DNA from 4 places in the Pseudoxanthobacter sp. M-2 genome. Region 3 is predicted to be linked to each of the others. Evidence: predicted binding sites of a transcription regulator. Region 3 holds the regulator's gene; each other region holds the start of a gene.
What was found. Region 3 encodes LexA, which represses DNA repair genes until DNA is damaged. Its sites were predicted from a motif close to TGTTCNNNNTGTGTTCNG; they were not measured.
Positions count from the first base shown of each region.

Region 1: RUR49_RS09465 (PA0069 family radical SAM protein) is a predicted target of LexA. The motif match lies at 3,021-3,038, and genes of this name have one in related genera.
Region 2: RUR49_RS25900 (putative DNA modification/repair radical SAM protein) is a predicted target of LexA. The motif match lies at 4,097-4,114, and genes of this name have one in related genera.
Region 4: RUR49_RS16895 (helicase-related protein) is a predicted target of LexA. The motif match lies at 2,182-2,199, and genes of this name have one in related genera.

Region 1 covers NZ_JAWDIR010000011.1:953,957-959,676, forward strand. The annotation lists gene exbD (TonB system transport protein ExbD) at 1-127, shown strand, start outside; gene RUR49_RS09455 (TonB family protein) at 201-1,304, shown strand; gene RUR49_RS09460 (VOC family protein) at 1,301-1,717, opposite strand; gene RUR49_RS09465 (PA0069 family radical SAM protein) at 1,788-2,936, opposite strand; gene RUR49_RS09470 (hypothetical protein) at 3,198-3,854, shown strand; gene moaB (molybdenum cofactor biosynthesis protein B) at 3,879-4,484, opposite strand; gene RUR49_RS09480 (hypothetical protein) at 4,599-5,276, shown strand; gene pqqE (pyrroloquinoline quinone biosynthesis protein PqqE) at 5,255-5,720, opposite strand, start outside.
Region 2 covers NZ_JAWDIR010000048.1:151,038-156,757, reverse strand. The annotation lists gene RUR49_RS25915 (methyl-accepting chemotaxis protein) at 1-820, shown strand, start outside; gene RUR49_RS25910 (molybdopterin cofactor-binding domain-containing protein) at 1,116-3,293, opposite strand; gene RUR49_RS25905 ((2Fe-2S)-binding protein) at 3,326-3,769, opposite strand; gene RUR49_RS25900 (putative DNA modification/repair radical SAM protein) at 4,126-5,334, shown strand; gene RUR49_RS25895 (UdgX family uracil-DNA binding protein) at 5,360-5,720, shown strand, end outside.
Region 3 covers NZ_JAWDIR010000011.1:845,882-851,601, reverse strand. The annotation lists gene RUR49_RS08960 (DMT family transporter) at 1-531, opposite strand, end outside; gene RUR49_RS08955 (LysR substrate-binding domain-containing protein) at 752-1,609, shown strand; tRNA gene RUR49_RS08950 (tRNA-Leu) at 1,706-1,792, shown strand; gene RUR49_RS08945 (pyridoxamine 5'-phosphate oxidase family protein) at 1,794-2,369, opposite strand; gene lexA (transcriptional repressor LexA) at 2,596-3,312, shown strand; gene RUR49_RS08935 (ComEC/Rec2 family competence protein) at 3,306-5,576, opposite strand.
Region 4 covers NZ_JAWDIR010000033.1:388,518-394,237, forward strand. The annotation lists gene RUR49_RS16895 (helicase-related protein) at 1-2,016, opposite strand, end outside; gene RUR49_RS16900 (DUF3108 domain-containing protein) at 2,451-3,269, opposite strand; gene RUR49_RS16905 (urease accessory protein UreD) at 3,628-4,503, shown strand; gene RUR49_RS16910 (urease subunit gamma) at 4,625-4,927, shown strand; gene RUR49_RS16915 (hypothetical protein) at 4,987-5,720, shown strand, end outside.

The DNA of each region.
Region 1 (5,720 bases), 110 kb from region 3:
CGCCGACCGGGCGGTCACCTACGGCGATCTCGCGGCGCTGATGAACCGGCTGCGTGACGCCGGCTACCTGAAGATCGCCCTCGTCGGCCTCGAGGCCGGGGCTCCGGAGGCCGGGGCGGCGCAATGAGCGCGGGGCGAGGGTCCCGCCTTCCGGTGCGGCCTGCGACCGGGTTGTCGCCGCGATGAGCGCGACGGCGACCATGGCCCCGGCGCCTCCGACGGGACTGCCGCCGCGCGACAGCCTCGTCTGGGCGCTCGCGTTCGCCATCGTGCTCGCCGCCCACCTCGCCGTCGGCCTGGCGCTCTTGCAGTCAGAGCCCGCGACGGGTCCGGTCGAGGCGGCCGAGCCGATCGCCATGATCGATCTGCCGCCGGCGCCGGTGCTTCCGGACGCGGTCGCCGCGGTCGATCTGCCGCCGTCGGCCGCCCAGTCGGTGCCGCTGCCGGAGGCGCAGGCGATTGGCGGCTCGACGGTGCCGGACATCGCGCCGGAAGCCCCCGAGCCCATCGAGGCGCCGCTCGCCGCCAGCGAGCAACTGCCGCCCGAGACGGCACCACCACCGCCGGTCCCGACCGTGCGCCCCGCCGACGCCATCGCCGCCGAGGCGGTGCCGCCGGAAACCGCCGCTCCGGTCGCTGCCGAGGCACTGCCGCCGGTCGAGACGGCAGAGGCGGCGCCGGTTGCGCCAGCGGAGGCCGCCGCGGCCGAACCGCCGCCCGAGGCCGCGCCGGTGGTGCCGGATGCCGCCGTCACCTTGCCGGGTCCGGTCGCCCTGCCGCGGGTGAAGCCGGACGTGCCGCCACCCGCCGAACGCCCGCAACCGGCGGCCACCCAGGCGAAGACGCCCGACCGCAAGACGGCGGCGGCGAAGCCGCAGAAGCCCGCCGCGCCGACGAGCCAGCGCAAGACTGCCGAGACGCCGGCGGCGAGGAAGCCCGCCGGACCGGCCGCGGACACGCCGAAGGCCGGTGCCCGTCCGCAGTCCGCCGCCTCGGCACCGCGCGCTGCCGGCGGAGGACCGGTCGCCGACGCCCTGAAGCAGTACCAGGCGAAGGTCCGTGCCGACATCGAGCGGGAGGTCCGCCGGATGCAGCACAGCGGCAGGGGGCGGGCCGCCGTGCGCCTCGCCTTCAACCGCAACGGCACCCTCACGAGCGTCGACATCGCGACCACCTCCGGCAATCCGGCGATCGACCGGGCGATCCTCCAGGCGGTGAAGCGGGCGAGCCCCTTTCCCGCCGCACCGGCAGACCTCACTCAGGCGAGCTTCAACTGGACGATCGGCCTCAGGGTGAACAACTAGCCGGGCAGCCGAACCCGGCCGTTGGCGTCGAGCGGCCAGTGGGGGTTGAAGGCGATCTCCCAGAGGTGGCCGTCGGGGTCGGCGAAATAGCCGGTGTAGCCGCCCCAGAAGGTCTCGGCCGCCGCCCGCGTCAGCTGGCCACCCGCCGCCGCCACCTCGGCAAGCGTAGCGTCCACCGCCTCGCGGCTCCCGAGGTTGAGGGCGAGCGCGACGCCGCCGAATGCCTGCTCCGACGGTGGCGGCAGGCCGGCATCCTCCGCCAGCGCGGCGCGGCTCCACAAGGCGAGCACCGGCCCGCCGAGGTCGAAGAAGGCGGTGGAGGCGGTCGATTCCGACGAGCGCCGCCAGCCGAGGCGCTCGTAGAAGGCGGTGGCACGGGCGACGTCGTCGACGCCGAGGGTGAGCAGGCTCATGCGCTGGTCCATCGATGGTCCTCTGTATTCCCGCCGTCGCTCGCCGCCTCCGTGGCGCCGGCACGCCGTCTCAGAACAGGCTGAGCTGGCCGCCGACCGGCACCGGCGGCTCGAACAGGTCGGTGCGCGGGCGGTGCTTCTGCTTGTTGAGGCCGAGCCGCTTCGCCGCGAGCTCGAAGCGGCGGCCGAGCGCCCAGGCATAGGGGCCGGTTCCGGTCATCCGCTTGCCGAAGGTGGCGTCATAGTCTTTGCCGCCGCGCATCGCCCGGAGGATCGACATGACGTGGCGGTAGCGGTCGGGATGGTCACGCGCGAGCCACTCCTTGAACAGGTCCGCCACCTCGAGCGGCAGGCGCAGCACGACGTAGCCGGCCTCGGTAGCGCCGGCTGCGGCTGCCGCCTCCAGCACGCGCTCGACCTCGGCGTCGTTCAGGGCCGGAATCACCGGCGCCATTAGCACCGCCACCGGCACCCCGGCCTGCGAGAGCGCGGTGATCGCCTCCAGGCGCTTGGCCGGCGTCGCCGCGCGCGGCTCCATCGAGCGGGCGAGCCGGCGGTCGAGCGTCGTCACCGACACCGCCACCTTGACGAGGCCGCGCGCCGCCATGCGCGACAGGATGTCGAGATCGCGCACGACCAGCGCCGACTTCGTCACGATGACCGCCGGATGGCCGGTGCGTTCGAGCACCTCCAGCACGCCGCGCGTCAGCTTCCGCTCCCGCTCGATCGGCTGGTAGGGGTCCGTCGCCGTGCCGATGGCGATCGGCTTCGGCTGGTAGCCGGGGGCGGCGAGGTCACGCTCCAGAGCCTCCACCGCGTTCGACTTGGCGAACAGCCGCGTCTCGAAGTCGACCCCCGGCGACAGGCCGACGAAAGCGTGGTCGGGGCGGGCGAAGCAGTAGATGCAGCCGTGCTCGCAGCCCCGGTAGGGGTTCGCCGAGCGGTCGAAGCCGATATCCGGCGAGGTGTTGCGGGTGATCAGCGAGCGCGCCCGCTCCTCGCGCACCTCGGTGCGCAGCGGCGGCAGCTCGGCGAGGCTCTCCCAGCCGTCGTCGACGGTTTCGCGGGCATGCGGCTCGAACCGCCCGACCGGATTGAGACCGGCACCGCGCCCGCGACGGCGGTGCTCGGCAACACCGATGCCGGCACGCGCGTCGCGGCTGCCGGGTGCGGCGGGATCGAAGCGGTCGTTCGGGCGGGCGAGGGCGGTCGTGCTCATGGGCAAGCTCGGCGATCCTGAGGTTCGGCCCGCCGCATCGGCGCGGACGGCGGGGCGATGAGAACAAAGCGTTAACATCGCGCTCGGAACGAAGCAAGAACAAAGAGGGTGGTGCCCGAATCCCGTTTGGTCCGCTGCTGGCTCACGCTTGTGCCGCCCGCGCCTGCCGCGGCGTCGCGCCGCGCCGCTCGGCCCGCCTCACGGTGCAAACGATTGTCGCCGGCGGTCCCGGGGCGGCATCTTTGTGCTAGAAGGGCAGGGATGCTGACCGTCGTCATCGCCACGCAGGATTGCGAGGAGCCGCTCGCCCGTACGCTCGCCGCGCTGGTACCCGGCGCCGCCGACGGCGTGGTGGGGGACGTCGTCGTCGTCGATGCCGGCTCGGCCGACGGCACGGCGATCGTCGCCGATGCGGCCGGCTGCACGCTCGTCACCGCGTCCGGCCCACTGGGAGCGCGGCTGCGGCGGGGCGTCGAGGCCGGGCGCGGCCACCGCTTCCTGATGTTCCTGCGGCCGGGGGCAGTGCTCGAGCCCGGCTGGCACCGCGAGGTCGGTGCTTACCTCGACCGCCCTGGCGCACAGGAGCGGGCCGCCGTGTTCCGCTTTGCTCTCGACGAGCCGGGGCTCGGCGCTCGGCTGTCGGAATGGCGGGCCGGGCTCGGGGGAGCGCTTCTCGGGCTCGCCGCGCCGCAGCAGGGCCTACTGGTGTCGCGCCGGCTCTATGCCAAGCTCGGCGGCCATCGCGACGATGCCGGCTATGCCGAGCAGGACCTGCTGCTGCGCCTCGGCGCCCGCAGGCTGTCGGTGCTGCGCACGCGCGCGCTGCTCGATCGGCGCACCGCCGAGGGCCAGCGCCTCGGCCTCGCCGGGTTGGCGCTCCGCCTGCCGGCCGCCGTCGTCGCCCGCCGCGCCGCCTGATCCATCGGGATCAGCGTGGGGGCGTCAGCCCTGGCGCGCCTTGCCACGCTTCAGGTGCTCGTCCAGCCGCGGCATGATCTCGACGAAATTGCACGGCCGGTGCCGGTAGTCGAGCTGGCGCTCGAGGATGCCGTCCCAGGCGTCGCGGCAGGCGCCGGGCGAGCCGGGCAGGCAGAAGACGAACGTCGTCCCGATCAGCCCGGCGGTGGCGCGCGACTGCAGGGTGGACGTGCCGATCTTGTCGTAGGAGATGCGGTGGAACACCGCCGAGAAGCCGTCCATGCGCTTCTCGAACAAGGGCTCCAGCGCCTCCGGCGTGACGTCGCGGCCGGTGAAGCCGGTGCCGCCGGTGGTGATCACCACGTCGACGGTGCCCACCCAGCCCTGCACGCGTGCGCGGATCGCCTCGATATCGTCCGTCACCACGGCGCGGTCGGCGAGGCGGTGGCCGGCGTCGGCGATACGGGCGGCGAGCGTGTCGCCGGAACGGTCCTCGGCGAGCGAGCGGGTGTCGGAGACGGTGAGGACGGCGATCGTCACCGGCACGAACGGCCGCTCGGCCGTCGCCCCGCCGGAGGTGGCCGTGGATGCAGCGGCGCATCCACCGTCCGCGGTTGCCTTCGCGTCCATCTGCGTCTCCGTTCCGCCTGTCCCGCCGCGTTGCCCTCAAGGTAGGATGGCGACGGCTGAGGGGAAAGGGCGGGGCGATTCGCGGTCCGGTGGTCCGCCGGGGGAGAGACGCGCGTGTGGGAAGAGCTCCGGCGGCCGATCGACGCCTACTGCGAGCGTGTCGACGCGAGCCTGTGGTCCGAGCCACTCAACGCCGTCACCAATGCCGCCTTCATCATCGCCGCGCTGGCGGCGCTCAGCCTCTGGCTGCGCCGCGGTCGCGGCGACGGGCCGGCGCTGGCGCTGATCCTCGTCGCCTTCGCCGTCGGGCTCGGGTCCTTCGCCTTTCACACCGTCGCCACCGTCGGGGCCTCGCTCGCCGACGTCATCCCGATCGCGATCTTCATCTACGGCTACTTCTTCCTGGCGATGCGGCGCTATCTCCGGCTCGGGATCGTCGGCGGGGTGCTCGCCACCATCGGCTTCTTCGCCGCCTCGGTGCTGATCTCGCGCAGCCTCGGCGGGCTCGTCGGCTCCTCGGCCGGCTACGTGCCGGCACTCATCGCCCTCGTCGGGCTCGGCGGCTACCTCGCCACCCGCCGCCATCCGGCCGGCGAGGGGCTGATCGCCGCCGGGGCGGTCTTCGCCGTGTCGCTGATCGCCCGCACTGTCGACGGGCCGCTGTGTGCCCTTGTGCCGATCGGCACGCACTTCCTCTGGCACGTCTTCAACGCCATCGTGCTCTACGTGCTGATCGCCACCGCCATCCGCGTCGGCCCGGTGCGATCCCCTCAGACCGGCGCGGTCGAGTAGCTGCGGTAACGGTACGGCGCCTCGGCGCGGGCGTCCGCCTCGGCGATCGCGATGAGCTGTCCATGCAGCGGCGAGCGGTGGCAGGCGGGGTCGGTCGCCGCGGCGTCGCCGGCAAAGGCGAGCGCCTGGCAGCGGCAGCCGCCGAAGTCGATCTCCCGCCGCTCGCACGTCCGGCACGGCTCCTTCATCCAGGCCGTGCCGCGGAAGGCCTCGAACGCCGGCGAGCGCGCCCAGATTTCGGCAAGCGCGTGCTCGCGCACCGACCAGAAGTCGAGCCCCGGGATCGTCTCCGCCGCGTGGCACGGGAGCACCTTGCCGGTGGGCGTGACGTTGATCGACCGCCGTCCCCAGCCACCGACGCAGGCCTTCGGCAGGCGGGCGTAGTAGTCCGGCAGCACCGCGTCGATCACGAGCCGGCCCTTCAGCCGCACCCGCGCCGCGTCG
Region 2 (5,720 bases), on a different contig from region 3:
GCAGTTCGAGGCGGCGGTCGGCAAGATCGTCGAGATGGTGTCGTCGGCGGCGACCGAGCTGCAGGCGGCGGCCCAGAGCCTGACGGCCACCTCCGAGGAGACGGCCGCCCAGGCGGCTGCCGTCGCCGCGGCGGCGGAAGAGGCGGCGACCAACGTGCAGACGGTGGCCGCTGCGGTCGAGGAACTCGCCGCCTCGGCGAGCGAGATCGGCCAGCAGGTCAGCCAGTCGACCAACGTCGCCTCGCGCGCCGTCGGCGAGGCGGGTGAAACCAACACCCGCATGACCAGCCTGCGCGCCGACGCCGACAAGATCGGCGCCATCGTCGGCCTGATCGGCGACATCGCCGCCCAGACCAACCTGCTCGCCCTGAACGCGACCATCGAGTCCGCCCGCGCCGGTGAAGCCGGCAAGGGCTTCGCGGTGGTGGCCCAGGAGGTGAAGAGCCTCGCCGAGCAGACCTCGAAGGCGACGGCGGAGATCTCCGCCCAGATCGGCGGGATGCAGGGCTCGACCGAGGACGCGGTGGTGGCGATCTCCAACGTCGGCCGCACCATCGGCGACATCAACGGCATCGCGGCTGCGATCGTCGCGGCTGTCGAGGAGCAGGGTGCGACGACGGCGGCGGTCGCCCGCAACGTCCAGCAGGCGGCGATGGGCACCAACGAGGTGACCACCAACATCGCGGCCGTGCTGCAGGCGGCGGAAGTGTCGTCCTCGGCGGCGACGCAGGTGCTGTCGTCGGCGAGCGAACTCGCCCGCCAGTCGGAGACGCTGCGCGGCGAGGTCCGCAAGTTCGTCGACCACGTCCGGGCCGCCTGAGGCGCGGACAGAACCGGAAAGTACCGGGCCGCCTGAGCCCCGGACAAGACCGACAAGCTCCGCGCCGCCTGAGGCGCGGACAGATACCGGAAAGTACCGGGCCGTTCGCGGCCCGGCAGAGACGAGGCCGCCGCCCGCCCCACCCGGGCGGTGGCCTGCGCGGGAGCGGGGGCTCGGTCCCCTCCCGCCGAAGGCGCGGCACGGACGGCCATTTCGCCGATCCGCGCCGCGCCTTTCCCGTTTTGCGGGGTCCTGTCGCCCGGCTCGCCCGGCGCCGAATGGCCGGCAGCCCGGCCTAGTCGTCGTCCATCGTGCGGCCGGGATAGAACGGCAGCGCGCGCAGGCGGGCGCCGGTGAGCTTCGCCCAGGCGTTGGCGACGGCCGGGGCGACGCAGGGGACGCCGGTCTCGCCGACCCCGCCCGGATCCGCCTCGCTCGCGACGATCTTCACGCTGATCGCCGGCATCTGCTGCAGCTTCAGGACCGGGTAGCGGTCGTAGTTCGCGACCCGCGGCTTGCCGGCGACGAAGGTCTGCTCGTTCCACATCGCGGCGCCGAGGCCGTGGGCGATGCCGCCCTGGATCTGCGCCTCGACGGAATCCGGGTTCACGACGATGCCGCAGTCGATCGCACAGGCGACCTTCGTCACCCTGATCTCGTTGGACGAGGACTTGGTCACCTCGGCGACGAGGGCGATGTAGCTGCCGAAGCCCTTGAGGAAGGCGACGCCGCGGGCGCTCCCGGAGGGCGGCGCCTTCGACCATCCGCTCAACTTCTCGACCGCCTTCAGCACCCCGGTGCCGCGGGCATCGCCGCGCGACCCGGCGAGGAGAGCCTTGCGGAACGCCAGCGGATCCTTGCCGGCGGCCGTCGCGAGCTCGTCCACCGCGCTCTCCACGGCGAAGGTGTTGTAGGACTCGCCGACGGAGCGCCAGTAGCCGAGCGGGATGTCGCACGGCAGCGCCACGTACTCGATCCGACGCTTGGCGATCCGGTAGGGAATGCCGACCGCGCCGGCGACGGCGCCGGTGTCCTCGGGGTTGGTGATGTCCGAGGGGGCACGCTGCTGGCTGATGGACGGCGACACGTTGCGATAGACGAGCGCAGTGAAGGCGCCGTTCGCGTCGGCACCGGCCTGCACGCGGATCTTGGCGCTCGGCCGGTACATGTCGTGCTGGAAGTCTTCCTCGCGCGACCAGGTCAGCTTGACCGGCTTGCCGACGGCCTTCGACAGCTTCACCGCCTGGGCGATGCAGTCGGTCTCGATCTTCCGCCCGAAGCCGCCGCCGCAATAGGTGGTGTGGACGGTGACGCTCGCGGCCGGAAGCCCGGTTATCCCGGCGACGAGCGGGATGATGAACTGCTGCCCCTGGGTGGGCGCCCAGATCTCGCAGGCGTTGGCGGTCACCGAGGCCGTGCAGTTCATCACCTCCATCGCCGCGTGGGCGAGGAAGGGGAGCGAGTAGGTGGCATCGACCCGGATCGGTGCGCTGGCGGGACGCGGCGTGCCGACCTTCTCGGCGATGAAGTATTCGGCCTTCTTCGACCTCACGAGCGCGTCGGCGGCGGCCTCGAGGGTGGCGGAATCGCGCGTCGCCGTGCTCTCCGGCAGGGTCCAGCCGATCGTTCCGGCGATCGAGCGGGCCGTGCGCATCGCCGTCCAGGTGTTGGAGGCGACGACGCCGACGGCATCGCCGAGGTTGACATAGGTGGTCCCGCTGCGGCTCGGCGGCACCGTCTTCACGGTCCCGCCGAGGGTCGGGCAGTGGACGACCGACGCGAAGACCATGCCGGGCACCTTCACGTCCGTGCCGAACACGGCCGTACCGAGGATCTTCTCCGGAAGGTCGAGGCGCGGGATGCGCTGCCCGACGAAGCGCCGGGTGGTGGCGTGGGTCGCGGTCGCCGGCGGCGTCAGCTTCGCCGCGGTCTCCAGCACGTCGCTGAAGCGGCAGGACGTGTCGCCGCTGACGAGCATGCCACCGCGGCCGAGCGACCAGGTGCCGCCGAACTGCTTGGCCGCCGCCGCGATCAGAACGTCGCGGACGATCGCGGCGGCGGTGCGCAGCGGCTTGTACCAGCCCATCATGCTGGTGCTGCCGCCCGTCAGCTGCGCGCCGAAGATCGGGTTGCCGTAGGGGTTCGGCCACTCCGTCGAGGCGGGCGCATGCACCGCGCGCACTTGGCTCCACTCGAGGCCGAGCTCCTCGGCCACAAGCTGCGCGAGGCCCGTCATGATCCCCTGGCCCATCTCGGTCGAGCCGATCGAGACGGTGACGATGTTGTCCGCGTCGATGCTGACGTAGGCGCCGAGCGAGACCGGCCCCGCCGCGGCCCGGGAGGCCGCCTTGGCACTCGCCTCGCGGGGGGAGAGGGAGACGGTGAAGGGGATGATCAGCGTCGCCGCCGCGCCCTTCAGGAAGTTGCGGCGATCGAGCGCGACGGCGCGGCCGGATGAGGCGGTGTCTGGCATGGTGCTCTCCGTTGCGGCTGCGGGCCCGGTCGTCAGAGGGTCTGGCAGGCCTTCTTGATGCGCTCGTAGGTGCCGCACATGCAGATGTTCTCGATCTCCTCGGCGATCTCCCGGCCGCGGTGGCCGTCCTTCAGGGCACCGGTGGCGGCGATCATCATGCCGGGCTGGCAGAAGCCGCACTGCGGCACCTGGTGCGCCTCCCAGGCGGCCTGCACGGCCTTGCCCTGCGGGTCGGCCGCCAGGCCCTCGACCGTGATGATCTTGCGCCCGACCGCCTCGGAGACCGACTTGTCGCAGGACTTCTCCGCCTCGCCGTCCATCAGCACCATGCAGGCGCCGCAGATCTCGATGCCGCAACCATACTTCGTCCCGGTCAGGCCGATGATGTCGCGCAGGACCCAGAGGAGCGGAGTATCCTCGTTGTCGACCGTCACCGAATAGGCGGTGCCGTTCACGTTCAGCTTGTATTGAGGCATCGAGAAGTCTCCCCGTTCAAGAGAAAGACCACTGCGAAGACGGGTGTCGGCAGGAGGCAACACGAGATCTTCGACATCGACGCCGGACCCGCGGGTCGATGCAGTGCGGAGTTTCTCTTTTTCTTCACGTCCTGTCGCTGGGTCGCACGGCGGTCACGGTGGCGACAAGGGACCAAGGTCGGATGAATTGACCCGGAGGTCGGAGGACTTTCGATCCCCCCGGCCGGAGCGCGGGCGAGGCCGTGCGGCGGCGCATCCATCGGGAGACCATCGCGTCCTGCGGCGCGAAGGTGTTTCTCCACCTTCGCCTCGTCGGGCGGCTTGTCACGGAACAAAGGATGAACAACTATCGGGGCATGGACCTCGCCCGCAAGCTCGCCATCCTCGCCGACGCCGCCAAGTACGACGCGTCCTGCGCCTCCGGCGGCACCACGAAGCGCGATTCCGTCGGCGGCCGCGGCATCGGCTCCACCGAGGGCGCCATCTGCCACTCCTATGCGCCGGACGGGCGCTGCATCTCGCTCCTGAAGATCCTGCTCACCAACGCCTGCGCCTTCGACTGCCTCTACTGCGTCAACCGCTCCTCCTCGAACGTGCCGCGCGCGCGCTTCACGGTGGAGGAGGTGGTCGAGCTCACCATCGACTTCTACCGGCGCAACTACATCGAAGGGCTGTTCCTCTCCTCCGGCATCATCCGCTCGCCGGACTACACGATGGAACAAGTGGTGCGGGTCGCCCGCACGCTGCGCGAGGAGCACGACTTCCGCGGCTACATCCACCTGAAGACCATTCCCGACGCGAGCCCGGACCTGCTGGCCGAGGCCGGCCGCTATGCCGACCGGCTGTCGATCAACATCGAGCTGCCGACCGATACCGGCCTCAGCGCCCTCGCCCCCGAGAAGGACGCCCGTGCCATCCGCCGCTCGATGGGGCGGATGCGCGGCCACATCGACGCCGCGAAGGAGGATCGCAAGGCGCCGTCGTTCGCCCCCGGCGGCCAGAGCACGCAGATGATCATCGGTGCCGACGCCACCGACGACCGCCAGATCCTCGCCACCAGCGCCGGCCTCTACGGCTCGTATCGTCTGAAGCGCGTCTACTATTCCGCCTTCAGCCCGATCCCCGATGCGAGCCGCCGCCTGCCGCCGGTGGCACCGCCGCTGGTGCGCGAGCATCGTCTCTACCAGGCCGACTGGCTGATGCGCTTCTACGGCTTCGACGTCTCCGAGATCGTCGAGGGCGAGGAGGGCAACCTCGCCCTCGACATCGACCCGAAGCTCGCCTGGGCGCTCCGCCACCGCGAGCGCTTCCCGCTCGACGTCAACTGCGCGAGCCGCGAGGAACTCCTGCGCGTGCCCGGCCTCGGCAAGAAGGCGGTCGAGCGGCTGCTCTCGGCGCGGCGCGTGCGGGCGATCCGCACCGCCGACCTCGGCCGCCTGCGCGTGCCATTGGCCAAGGCGCTGCCCTTCCTGGTGCTGCCCGACCACAGCCCGGGCGGCCTGATCGACCGGGTCGACCTCCGGCAGCGGGTCGCCCCGCCGCGCCAGCTCGCCCTGCCGCTCTGAGCGACCGCGGTGCCGGGAGACCCTCATGCACGCCGTCGTCCTGCCCGGCGAGACCGACTTCTCCGGCTTCCGCGCCGTCGCCCGCGACCTCATCGCCCGCGCCGTGCCGCCGGAGCGCGTCGCCTTCAGCGTCAAGGGTGGCGAGGCGCCCGACCTCTTCGCCGGCGCCGCCGAACCGCTGCCGGCGCCGGTGCCGGCGGCGCCGCTCGCCGTGCCGCGCGGCTTCCTGACGCTCGCGGAAACCGTCGTGCTGCACCGCGACCCCGAGCGTTTCGCCCGCCTCTACCGCCTCGTCTGGCGCCTGCGCACCGAGCCGCAGCTGATGCGTGTCGCCGTCGATCCGGACGTCGCCGAGCTCGAGGCGATGGCGAAGGCGGTGCGCCGCG
Region 3 (5,720 bases):
CACAACCAGCAGGGTGCCCAGCGGGTCCTCGCCACCGATGCCCGCGCTTCCCATCAGCCGCGAGCGCAGCACCAGCGCCACGCCGGCGAGGCCGAGCAGCAGGCCGACAACCTTCACCACCGTCAGCCGCTCGCCGAGCACCGGCCAGGCGAACGCCGCGACGAGCAGCGGACCGGCGCTGATGATGACGGCGGCAAAGGCCGAGGTGACGGTAGTGAGGCCGGTCCAGCTCAGGCCGAGATAGACGGCGTTGTTGAGGGCGCCGAGGATGGCGAGCGAGACCACGTCCCGCCGCGTCAGCCGCGGCCGGCCGGCCAGCGCCCAGGCGACGGCGACCATCAGCGCCCCGGCAACGAGGAAGCGGACGGTGAGCAGCGTCAGCGGCGGGCAGTCGACCAGCGCGATCTTGGCCGCGGCGAAGGCCGAACTCCACAGCACGCAGAAAAGCGCGATCAGCGCCGTCATGACGAGGCGGGAGGGGCCGCGGGCGGCAGCGGCGACGGATCGCGGGACGGGGCTGGAGATCGTCACAGAGGGCACCGCGGGGCACGAGACAGGAGATGGCGGGACCGTCGGTCGGCTCGCGCCGGCGGCAGCCCCCGCGTCCAAGAGAGACGACATCGCGACAACGCCCAGGATCGAGGATTCGGAGGCTGCTGGAACGAGCATTCCGAACCGTAGGCGCCTCGCCTCCTATTGGGAAATTCAATGTTTCGATCTAATCTAGTGGCGTCCCGAATGGGAGGCCATCGTGCTCGATCTCGATCTTCTGCGCTCCTTCGTCTCGGTCGTCGACTCCGGCGGCTTCACACGGGCCGGCGAGCGGGTGCACCGGACGCAATCCACCGTCAGCCAGCAGATCCGCCGGCTCGAGGAGGCGGTGGGTCGGCCGCTGTTCCACCGCGAGGGGCGCGCCGTGCGCCTGACCGAGGACGGCGAGCGCCTGATCGGCTACGCGCGCCGGCTGTTGTCGCTCGCCGCCGAGGCCCGCGCCGCCGTCGGTCGCGAGCCGCGCGTCGAGGTGGTGCGGCTCGGCGTGCCCGACGACTTCGCCGTCGAGCCGCTGACGGACGCGGTGGCGGCGTTCTCGCGAGCCCGACCGGGCTGTCGCCTGTCAGTGCGCTGCGCGCTCTCGGTCGACCTCGTCGCGGGGCTCGAGGCGGACGAGTACGACGTGGTGCTGGCAAAGCGCGATCCCGGCGCCGGTCCGGCGCTCGCCGTCTGGGCGGAGCGGCTCGTCTGGATCGCCAGCGCCGACCACCCGCTGCCCGTCGACCCGCTGCCGCTCGTCGCCTTCCCCCACGGCTGCGTCTACCGCACGCGCGCCGTCCACGCGCTGGAGCGCTCGGGGCGCGACTGGCGGATCGCCTACGAGAGCCCGAACCTGATGGGCATCCAGGTGGCGATCGCCGGCGGCCTCGGCGTGGCGCTCTTGGAGGAGCGGGCCGTGCGTGCCGGCCACCGCGTGCTCGGCCGCGCCGACGGCATGCCCGACGTGCCCGCGACGGAACTCGCCCTGATGGTGCGCAAGGACGCCGGTTCGGCCGCCACCGACCTCGCCGCGGCGCTCGTCCGCTTCTGTGCCGAGACGGTGCCGAAGGCAGCCTGAGCGGCAGCGGCTGAGGTTCACGGTTGTCGGCGGCCGCACCCAGCCCCTAATGTGCGCGCTGCCCGGGCGCACCTTGCCAAGGTGCCCTCCCCGGCTGCGGACGTGGCGAAACCGGTAGACGCAAGGGACTTAAAATCCCTCGGGGCTTGCTCCGTGCGGGTTCGACCCCCGCCGTCCGCACCACTCACTCGGCCGGAACCGCCACCTCGTCCGAGGGCCAGCCGGTGGGCAAGCCATCGATGCTGACGGTGTTTTCGGCGCGGCGGTAGGCCTCGAGGCCCTCCTCGCCCTTCGCCTCGGCCCAGCGGGTCAATGACGGACGCTCGTCGACATAGTCGAACAGCGGCACGCCGAAGCCGCACGAGGTTTGGACGAGATCGACGGACAGCACGACGATCTGGCGCGCGCCCACCGGCTCGCGGCCGTCGAACGCGCCGGCAAGGAGGTCATCATAACCCGCCGTGCCGCGGCGCAGGACCTCGCCGGCACCGTAGAGGCGCATGATCAGCGGCGGCCCCTCGAAGGCGCACAGCATGATCGTCAGGCGGCCGTCGGCGAGCATGTGGGCCGACGTCTCGTTGCCGCTGCCGGTGCAGTCGAGATAGGCGACCCGGTTCGGTCCGAGCACACGCAGCGACGCCGCGTCCTTCGGCGACAGGTTGATGCGGCTTCCCCGCGCCGCCGAGGCGGTGAAGAAGATGCGCTGCCGCTCGATGAAGTCGCGGTGCTGCTTGCCGATTTCGGCGAACTGCTTGGCCATGGCGTGTTCTCCTGCCGCCGACGCTCGGGGCCGCGGACGGGCAGGCTAGTCCCGGCAGCGCGCCGCCCGCAACCACGGACGGTGCTTCGGCAACAGCGGCATGGGCTTGGCGCTGCGGCAACCGAATATTCACCCTTGAGGAACACAACTAGAACGGATAGCTTGTGTTCGTGATTTGTACGCGATTCGAGGTCGCGGTACCGACGAGGGGGCGCGGGAGACGACGATGCTCACACGCAAGCAGTACGAGCTGCTGATGTTCATCCACGAGCGCCTCAAGGAGAGCGGCGTGCCGCCCTCGTTCGAGGAGATGAAGGACGCGCTCGACCTGCGTTCGAAGTCGGGCATCCACCGGCTGATCACGGCTCTGGAAGAGCGTGGCTTCCTGCGCCGGCTGCCGAACCGGGCGCGGGCGCTCGAGGTGATCCGGCTGCCCGAATCGGTCGCCAGTGGACCGGCTTCGACACGGGCCCGTGGCTTCACCCCGAGCGTCATCGACGGCGACGGGCCGCGCATCCGCCCGGCCGAGCCACGCCCGGCGGCAGCGGGCGAGACGGCGGGCGGCGTCAGCATCCCGGTGATGGGCCGCATCGCCGCCGGTGTGCCGATCGAGGCCATTCAGACCCACACCCATTCGATCACCGTGCCGGTGGAACTCGCCGGCGCCGGCGAGCACTTCGCCCTCGAGGTGCGCGGCGATTCGATGGTCGAGGCCGGCATCTTCGATGGCGACACCGTGGTGATCCGGCGCACCGACGCGGCGACGACCGGCGACATCGTCGTGGCACTGGTCGACGACGAGGAGGCGACGCTGAAGCGGCTGCGCCGCAAGGGCGCCTCGATCGCGCTCGAGGCCGCCAACCCGGCCTACGAGACGCGCATCTTCGGGCCCGACCGCATCCGCATCCAGGGCCGGCTGGTGGCACTGCTGCGCCGCTACTGATCCTCGCCGCCGCCTCGCGCGGCGGCCGTCACCTCGCGGTGCCGCGGCGCCGAGGGGTTCTCTCCAACGGCATCGCCGGTCCGCGACCACGGTCGCCCGTTGGTGCCGGCCGTGACGGGGTCGCTGAGACCGCCGGGCACGGCGGCGTCGAGCATCACCGCGATGGCACCGGTCCGGGCGAGCGTCGAACGGTCGATATAGAGCTGGGGGCCAAGACAGCCGGCGGGCCGCGGCACCGGCGCCACCACGACGGTGGCGGACCGACAGTCCTCGACGAGGGCAACGCCCCTCGTCACGACGGCGACCGTGAGATCGCCGTCCCCGAGCGGCAGCACGCACCCGAGATCGTCGCAGCGGGTGGGTGGGGCGGTGGTGGCCTTGGCGTCTCGGGGGTCGGCATCGGCGGCGAGCCAGGCGCGGACGGTGTAGGCGGACCTGTCGGCGGCGACGACGGCGAGCCTGCCGTCCGGCCCCCGCGCCGCGACAGCGCGGCCATCGCCTGAAACCAGCAGATCCGGGCGGGCGCCGGTCGTCGCCAGGGCGAGACCCGCCAGCAGCGGCAGCACCGCAAGCCGCCGCCACGGCGCTAGCGAGATCGCCACCCACAGCAGCGCCGCCACCATGAGCAGGACGGCGACGAGCGGCACCCGGCCGATCATCGCGCTGTCGCCCGTCCAGGCGGTCGTCGTCTCGGCGACGGCGAACATCCAGCCGAGGCCGATTCCCATCGGCCAGAGGGCCAGTTGCTCCAGCCCGAACGGCAGCAGCACCAGCGCCAGCACGCCGAACGGCATCACCAGCACCGAGACCGCCGGCATCGCCGCGAGGTTGGCGAGCAGGCCGAGTGGCGCACCGCGGTGGAAGTGGTAGGCGGCGATCGGTGCGGTGGCGAGGCCGGCGATCAGCGACGTTGCGGCCAGGCCTGCCACCCCGAACAGAACTGCCCGCCCCAGCCACATCGCCGTGCCGCGCCGCGGCGACGTCGTCTCGCCGCGCTCCCGGCTGCCCCACCACTCGTAGGCGGCGACAAGCGCGATCACTGCGGCGAACGACATCTGGAACCCGGCCCCGAGCACGGCACTCGGCTCCAGTGCCATGACGACCAGCGCCGCCACAGCAACGGTGCGCAAGGAGATTGCCGGCCGGTCGACGAGGACCGCGATGAGGGCCACGGCCATCGTCACGTAGGCGCGCTGCGTCGCGACCTCCGCCCCGGAGATGACGAGGTAGAAGGTCGCCGCGATGAGGGCCACCACCGCCGCCCAGGCCTTGATCGGCCGCGTCAGGGCGAGCGCCGGGATTGCCGCGAGCAGGGCCCGCACCACCCAGAAGACGGTGCCGGCAACGAGCACCATGTGGAGTCCCGAGATCGACAGCACGTGGGCGAGGCCGGACACTCGCATCGCTTCCTCGATGCTCTCCGGGATTCCGCCGCGGTCGCCGACCAGAAGCGCCGCGGCGACCTCCCCGCGCGGCCCCGGCAGCGCCGCACGCAGGCGCTCGGCGATGGTGTGGCGGACCTCCGCCACGGCGCGCGCGGGCGCGAGCGACCAGGGCACGGCACCGAGATCGATGATTTGCGGCCGCCCATAGGCAAAGCCGCTGGCGCCAATGCCGTCGAGGTAGGCTGAGCGGGCGGGGTTCCAGCCGCCCGGCATGTCGGGACCGCGCGGCGGCTCGAGGCGCGCGGTGAGCGACACGCCGTCGCCCGGCAGCAGGCTCGCTGCTCCGGCGGCGGTGACGGTGATGCGCCGCGGCAGGCGGGCGGCCGGCACCCGCTCGATCGTGACCGGTCGGATCGTCAGGCGCGCCCGGCCGCCGGTGCGGCGCTCGACGCGCTCGACGAAGCCGTTGACTTCGGCCGTGCGGGCGCGGTCGAGCGTCGGGGCGGCGACCAGCGTGACTTCGAGCTTTGCCGCGGTCGCACCGGCGCAGAGGGCGGCGGCGAGCGCCAGCGCGGGGAACGCCAACGTCCGTTCGCGCGTCCGCCAGGCCGCGAGCAGGCACGCGAGGGCCAGTCCCGCGAGGGCCCACAGCGCCGGTTCCCGCGGCAGCGCGAAATAGGCGGCGACACCCGCGGCGACCATGACCGGCACCCAGAGGAAGCCCCGGCCGGCGGCCCGGTCGTGGGCAGCGAAGCCGGCGAGCGCCTCGCCGGTCGCGCGCAGGCGTGCCGCGAGCGGCGGCGGTGGCGCGCCGAAGCCGGCAGCAGCGCGGTGGCGCGTGCCGGCCGGCGGCTCTCTCGCACGGGTCTCCGGCCACATGGCCGCGCCCTCCCCCGAGGGGCCAGCGAGCAACCGGGGGGCTCGCCCGCGCAGTTCGATTGCGGGGTGGTCCTTTCTGGTACCCCGCGCAACGATCCCGCCGCGCCGGCTGCGCACCCCGTCTCGTCGATCGACGATCCGGAG
Region 4 (5,720 bases), on a different contig from region 3:
CCGCGCCGCCTGGTCGAGGCCCTTGATGTCCTCGGCGATCGCCGGACGCTCGACGACGCCGAGCGCCTCGGCGATGCGGAAGGCGATGCCGCGCGGCAGGCCGGGCAGCTCGGTGGCGTTGCGCAGGTCGATGAGCGGCTTCAGCAGCGTCTCGACCTGGGTCTTCAGCCAGGTGCCGAGCCGCGTCTGCACCTTCTCGCGCGACGCGCCGGTGAGCTGGTCGTCGGCGAGGACGACGAAGCCGGGCGTCAGCACGTCGTCGCCGGGAATGAGCTTGGCCACCGGCTCGCCGAGCCAGCGGATCGCCCCGTCGGCGGCGAGCACCAGGTCGCTGTCGGCGGCACGGCCGAGGCGGTCGGCGCGCGCGTCGATCTCGCCCGCGAGCGCCTTGGCGGCGGCACTGCGCAGTGCCTTGACCTCCGGGCCATCGCCGCCGCCACCACCGGTGTCGGCGACGAAGCGGAAGCCGGCGAGGCGTCCGACGTGCTGGCCCTCGACGGAGACATCTCCCGCCGGCGTGATCTCCGCTTCGAGCATCGCGTTTTCTCTCAGGCGTTTCATCAGGACGCTCGTTCGCCGGTCGACGAAGCGGCGGGTCAGCCGTTCGTGGAGGGCGTCGGAGAGTCGATCCTCGACATCTCGTGTGACACCGCGCCAGTGCGCGGGATCGGCGAGCCAATCTCCACGATTGGCGACATAAGTCCATGTCCGAACGTGCGCGATCCGGTTGGAAAGCGCATCGATGTCGCCGTCGGTGCGGTCGGACTGGTCGACCTGACGGGCGAACCAGTCGTCCGGTATCCTACCCGATCGGGCGATGAAGCCGTAGAGGGCGAGGACGAGATCGGCATGGTTGGCCGGTGCGATGCGCCGGTAGTCGGGCACCTGGCAGACGTCCCAGAGCAGCGAGACGCGGGCCCGCGTCGAGGCGAGCGCCCGGATATCCGGGTCGCGGGCGGCATAGTCGAGGCTGACGGAATCCTCGGCCTGGGGGGCCCGCGTCAGGCCCTCCTGGCGCGGCGGCTCGTCGAGCGAGCGGCGGAGCGCGTCGAGGGAGGCGAAGTCGAGATCGGGATTGCGCCACTGCAGCACCCTGAGCGACTGGAAGCGGTGGCTCTCCAGCGCCTCGACCATCTCGTTGTCGAAGGGGGCGACGCGGCCGGTGACCCCGAAGGTGCCGTCGCGCATGTGGCGGCCGGCGCGCCCGGCGATCTGGCCGAGCTCGGCGGCGTTGAGGGCGCGGTACTGGTAGCCGTCGAACTTGCGGTCGCCGGCGAAGGCAACGTGGTCGACATCGAGGTTGAGGCCCATGCCGATCGCGTCGGTGGCGACGAGGAACTCGACGTCGCCCGCCTGGAACAGCTCGACCTGGGCGTTGCGGGTGCGTGGGCTGAGCGAGCCGAGCACCACCGCCGCGCCGCCGCGCTGGCGGCGGATCAGTTCGGCGATGGCGTAGACCTCGTCGGCCGAGAAGGCGACGATGGCGCTGCGGGCCGGCAGCCGGGTGATCTTCTTGGAGCCCGCATAGGCGAGCACCGACATGCGTGGCCGCGTCACCACGTTGAGGCCGGGGATCAGCTTCTCCAGCATCGGCCGGACGGTGGTGGCGCCGAGCAGCAGCGTCTCGTCGCGGCCGCGGGAATTCAGGATGCGGTCGGTGAAGACCCGGCCGCGCTCGAGGTCGCCGGCGAGCTGGACCTCGTCCACCGCCAGGAACGACACGTCGGCGTCGCGCGGCATCGCCTCCACCGTGCAGACGGTGAAGCGCGGCGCCGGCGGCACGATGCGCTCCTCGCCGGTGACGAGGGCGACGGCATCGGCGCCGACGCGGGCGGCGACGCGGTTGTAGACCTCGCGCGCGAGAAGCCGCAGCGGCAGGCCGATGAGGCCGCTGCCGTGTGCGATCATGCGCTCGATCGCGAGGTGTGTCTTGCCGGTGTTGGTCGGCCCGAGGACGGCGGTGACCGAACGCGAACGGACGACGGAGGCGGACGCGGATCTCGACTCGACGTTCATCGACTTCCCAGGCCGGCCGGTTGGACCCGGGCGGCGGGTGGAGTTACCGGCTGCCTCATAGCACAGCCGGGCAGCGGCGCTCCAGAATTACGGGGGCTTCCATGGGTGTCCACGTTCGCTCCGTGGCGTCGCGCCGCCGACAGTACAACGCGCGTCGAAGCGAATCGGAACGACTCTGGAACGAATCCGGCCCGAATCGACGACTCGCGCCGAGTCCGGCTTTGTTCCCTACGAGACTTGGCGAAGACTCTGTCCCGACCTACGACATCTTGCGTTTTCTGGGTGCGGCCGGAGAACGACTCGGCGTCCCCGAACGAGTTGTCGCGAGGACTCCGATCGGCCCGCGAGTCAAGCGAGCGAAACGAGCCGTCTTTCGCGCAAAAAAACTGCGTGGCCGCGCGTGAATGGGGACAGTCGACGGGCTCGCTGGTGGGTCAGTCGGCGGTCGTGGTCACGGCGGTGACCGTCGGGCCGGTGATCTTGAGATCGGTCGCCTCGACCACCAGGGTGCCGCGCATGGTGCCGACGGAGACGCGGTAGGGCACGAGCAGGGTGGTGCCCGGGATCGGCGCCAGCCACGCCTCCAGCGCCCGGTTGTTCTGCATGTAGCGCACCGACTCCTTGTTGCGCTTGTGGCCGGAGACCGGGACCCAGCGGGCGGAGCAGACGACGACGGTGCCCTTGTAGGACTTCGTCTCGACCGTCTTGGTGCCCTGGTAGGTGAGCGGCACGTCGAAGCGCGTCCAGCCGTCGAAGATCGGCAGCGTGCGGGCGCAGGCGGCGGGGCCGGTGGCGTCCTCGACGGAGCGCACCGGCATGACGACGGCGCTGACAGGGTCGAGCACGCCCTTCCAGTGCTTCGACTGCACCGGCACGACGTCGCGGTGCGGCTTCGTCGGCGGGTCGGCGGAAACCGACTTCAGCGTGCCGGACGCAAGGTCCATGCGCACCGAACTCGACTTCTCGCTGTTGCTCGCCTCCATCGTGTAGCGCGTCGGCAGCACGGAGCCGCCCTTGAGCCAGCCGGCCGCCTGGGCGTCGACCTTTTCGGAGGAGAAGATGCGCGCGAGCGAGGCGGGCCGCATCGCCACCTTGGCGGAATAGGCGCTGCCGTCGATGACGAGGGAGAGCTTGCCCTGGGCGAACGACATCCCGCTGAAGGAGATGTCGTAGATGGCGCCGACCTTGGCGCTGTCGGCCAGCGCCGGAGCGGCGGACAGCACCGGCGCGGCCACGAGGGCAGCGAGCGCCACGGCGTTGGTCGCGGAGCGCCGGACTGCCCTGAGCGGGGCGAGGACCCGAGGATGACGAGAGCTCACAGTGTCCTCCGCTGTCGCCGGCAACCGGGGGTCTGGGTCCGAGAGAACGGACTTGGCCCGAAAGAACGACGGTCCGGCGGGAATGCGCCGAATCTTGGGCCCCAGCATTGCGACCCGCATGGTAAGCGCCCGGTTAACGTCGGGACGATGGCGTCCCTACGGTATCTCGCGTGGCGACAGTGCCGCCCGACCTCGGCTACGCTGGCGGCGATCTTGCTTGCCGGGCCGCTGCACCCGCCGAGCCCGCTAGCACGCCCGTGCCGCGTTCCCGCGCCGTCAACCGGACCCACTGATGACCGCCGCCGTCGCCAGAACCGCGACCACCACTGCCCCCGACGCCACCCGGCTGGAGCGGGCGCGGGGGATCGTGCGGCTCGGCTTCATCGGCGACGCGGACGGCGCGACGCGGCTGACGACGCTCTACCAGGCCGGCTCCGGCAAGGCGCGGCTGCCGCGCGCACCCGCCGGGGCGCCGCCGCTGGCGGTGTTGCTCAACACCGCCGGGGGGCTCACCGGCGGTGACCGATTCCTCACCGAGGTGTCGACCGGCGACGGTGCCGCGGCGGTGGTGACGACGCAGGCGGCCGAGCGGGTATACCGGCGCTTGAGCGGGACCGCGCGGGTCGAGACGCGGTTGACGGTCGGCCGCGGTGCCCGCCTGTCGTGGTTGCCGCAGGAGACCATCGTCTTCGACGGCGCGGGCCTCGAGCGCTCGCTCGACGTCTCGATCGCCGCCGGAGCGCAGGTGCTCGCCTGCGAGGCGATCGTGCTCGGCCGCGCGGCGATGGGCGAGACGGTGCGCACCGTCGAGGTGCGCGACCGCTGGGACATCACCATCGACGGTCGCCTCGCCTTCGCCGACCGGCTGCGGCTCGTCGGTGACGCCGAGGCGATCCTCGCGGGGCCGGCGACCGGCGGTGGCGCGCGCGCGTTCGCGACGCTGGTCGTCGCCGGGGAGGGTGCGGCGGAGCGGCTCGACGCGGTGCGTGGCGCGATCGACGCGGCGGTGGAGGCGGCCGGTGGCGGTGTCGAGGCGGGCGCGAGCGCGCTCGACGGCGTCGTTGTGGCGCGCCTTATCGCAAGCTCGGCGACGCCGTTGCGGGTGACGCTGACCCGGCTCCTCGCAGAGCTCGAGGGCCGGCCGCTGCCGAGGGTGTGGTCGTGCTGAAAACGTGGCTAGTGTGCCCGCGGGATGGGCACGTGCGGCCGATGCCGGATAGGTGGGGGCCGGGCTCGGTGCCCGGTCGGCGGATACGGAGTGAAACTCGGATGACTGTGGAGCGACGCGGATGAACCTGACGCCCCGCGAAAAGGACAAGCTGCTGATTTCCATGGCGGCGATGGTGGCGCGCCGGAGGTTGGAGCGCGGCGTCAAGCTGAACTACCCGGAAGCGATCGCGCTGATCTCCGACTATGTCGTCGAGGGCGCCCGTGACGGCCGCTCCGTCGCCGACCTGATGGAGGCGGGCGCCCACGTCGTCGGCCGCGCCCAAGTGATGGAGGGCATCGCCGAGATGATCCACGACGTGCAGGTGGAGGCGACCTTCCCCGACGGGACGAAGCTCGTCACCGTCCACCACCCTATCCGCTAGCCGGCATGGCCCCTCGTCGCCGCCTTGCGCCGCCGTGCCGCTGTCCGCCCCTCCGGGCGATGGCCGTGGGCGCAATGGCGGTGGCGGCGGCGCTTGTGGTCGGCCTCTGGCCGGCACGGGCGGCGTCGGACGGGCCGCGAAAGCTGCCGTCGCCGATGGTCGGCGTCACCCTCGACACTGTCGCGCACCTGCCGGAGACGATCGAGGCGCTCGCCGCCCTGCCGGTGATGCCGGTGGCGCGCGTTGTCTTCGATCGCGGGCCAGTCTCGATGTACACCGCCGCGGTCGACGAGCTGCGCCCGGTCGCCTTCCTGATGGGCGAGCTCGTCGATTCCTCCGACTTCCGCCGCTACTCGCTCGCCGCCTACCGCGCCCGCACGCGCAGCTACTACGCCGCCCTCGGCGACCAGATCGACCTGTGGGAGATCGGCAACGAGGTGAACGGCGAGTGGCTCGGCCCGACCAGGGACGTCGTCGCCAAGCTCCGCGCCGCCTTCCGCCACGTCGAGGGGCAGGGCGGCAGGACGGCGATGACGCTCTATTTCAACCAGGACTGCTGGGAGAAGCGCGACCACGAGATGTTTTCGTGGACGGAGAAAAATGTGCCGGCGGAGATGAAGGCCGGCCTCGATTACGTGTTCGTCAGCTGGTACCCGGACGACTGCCGCGGCGTCATGCCGGACTGGCCGGCCGTGTTCGCCCGGCTGCGGACGGTGTTTCCGACGGCGAAGCTCGGCTTCGGCGAGATCGGCCGCGACCGCAAGGCGCCGCGCGCCGCGAAGGCGCGGATGGT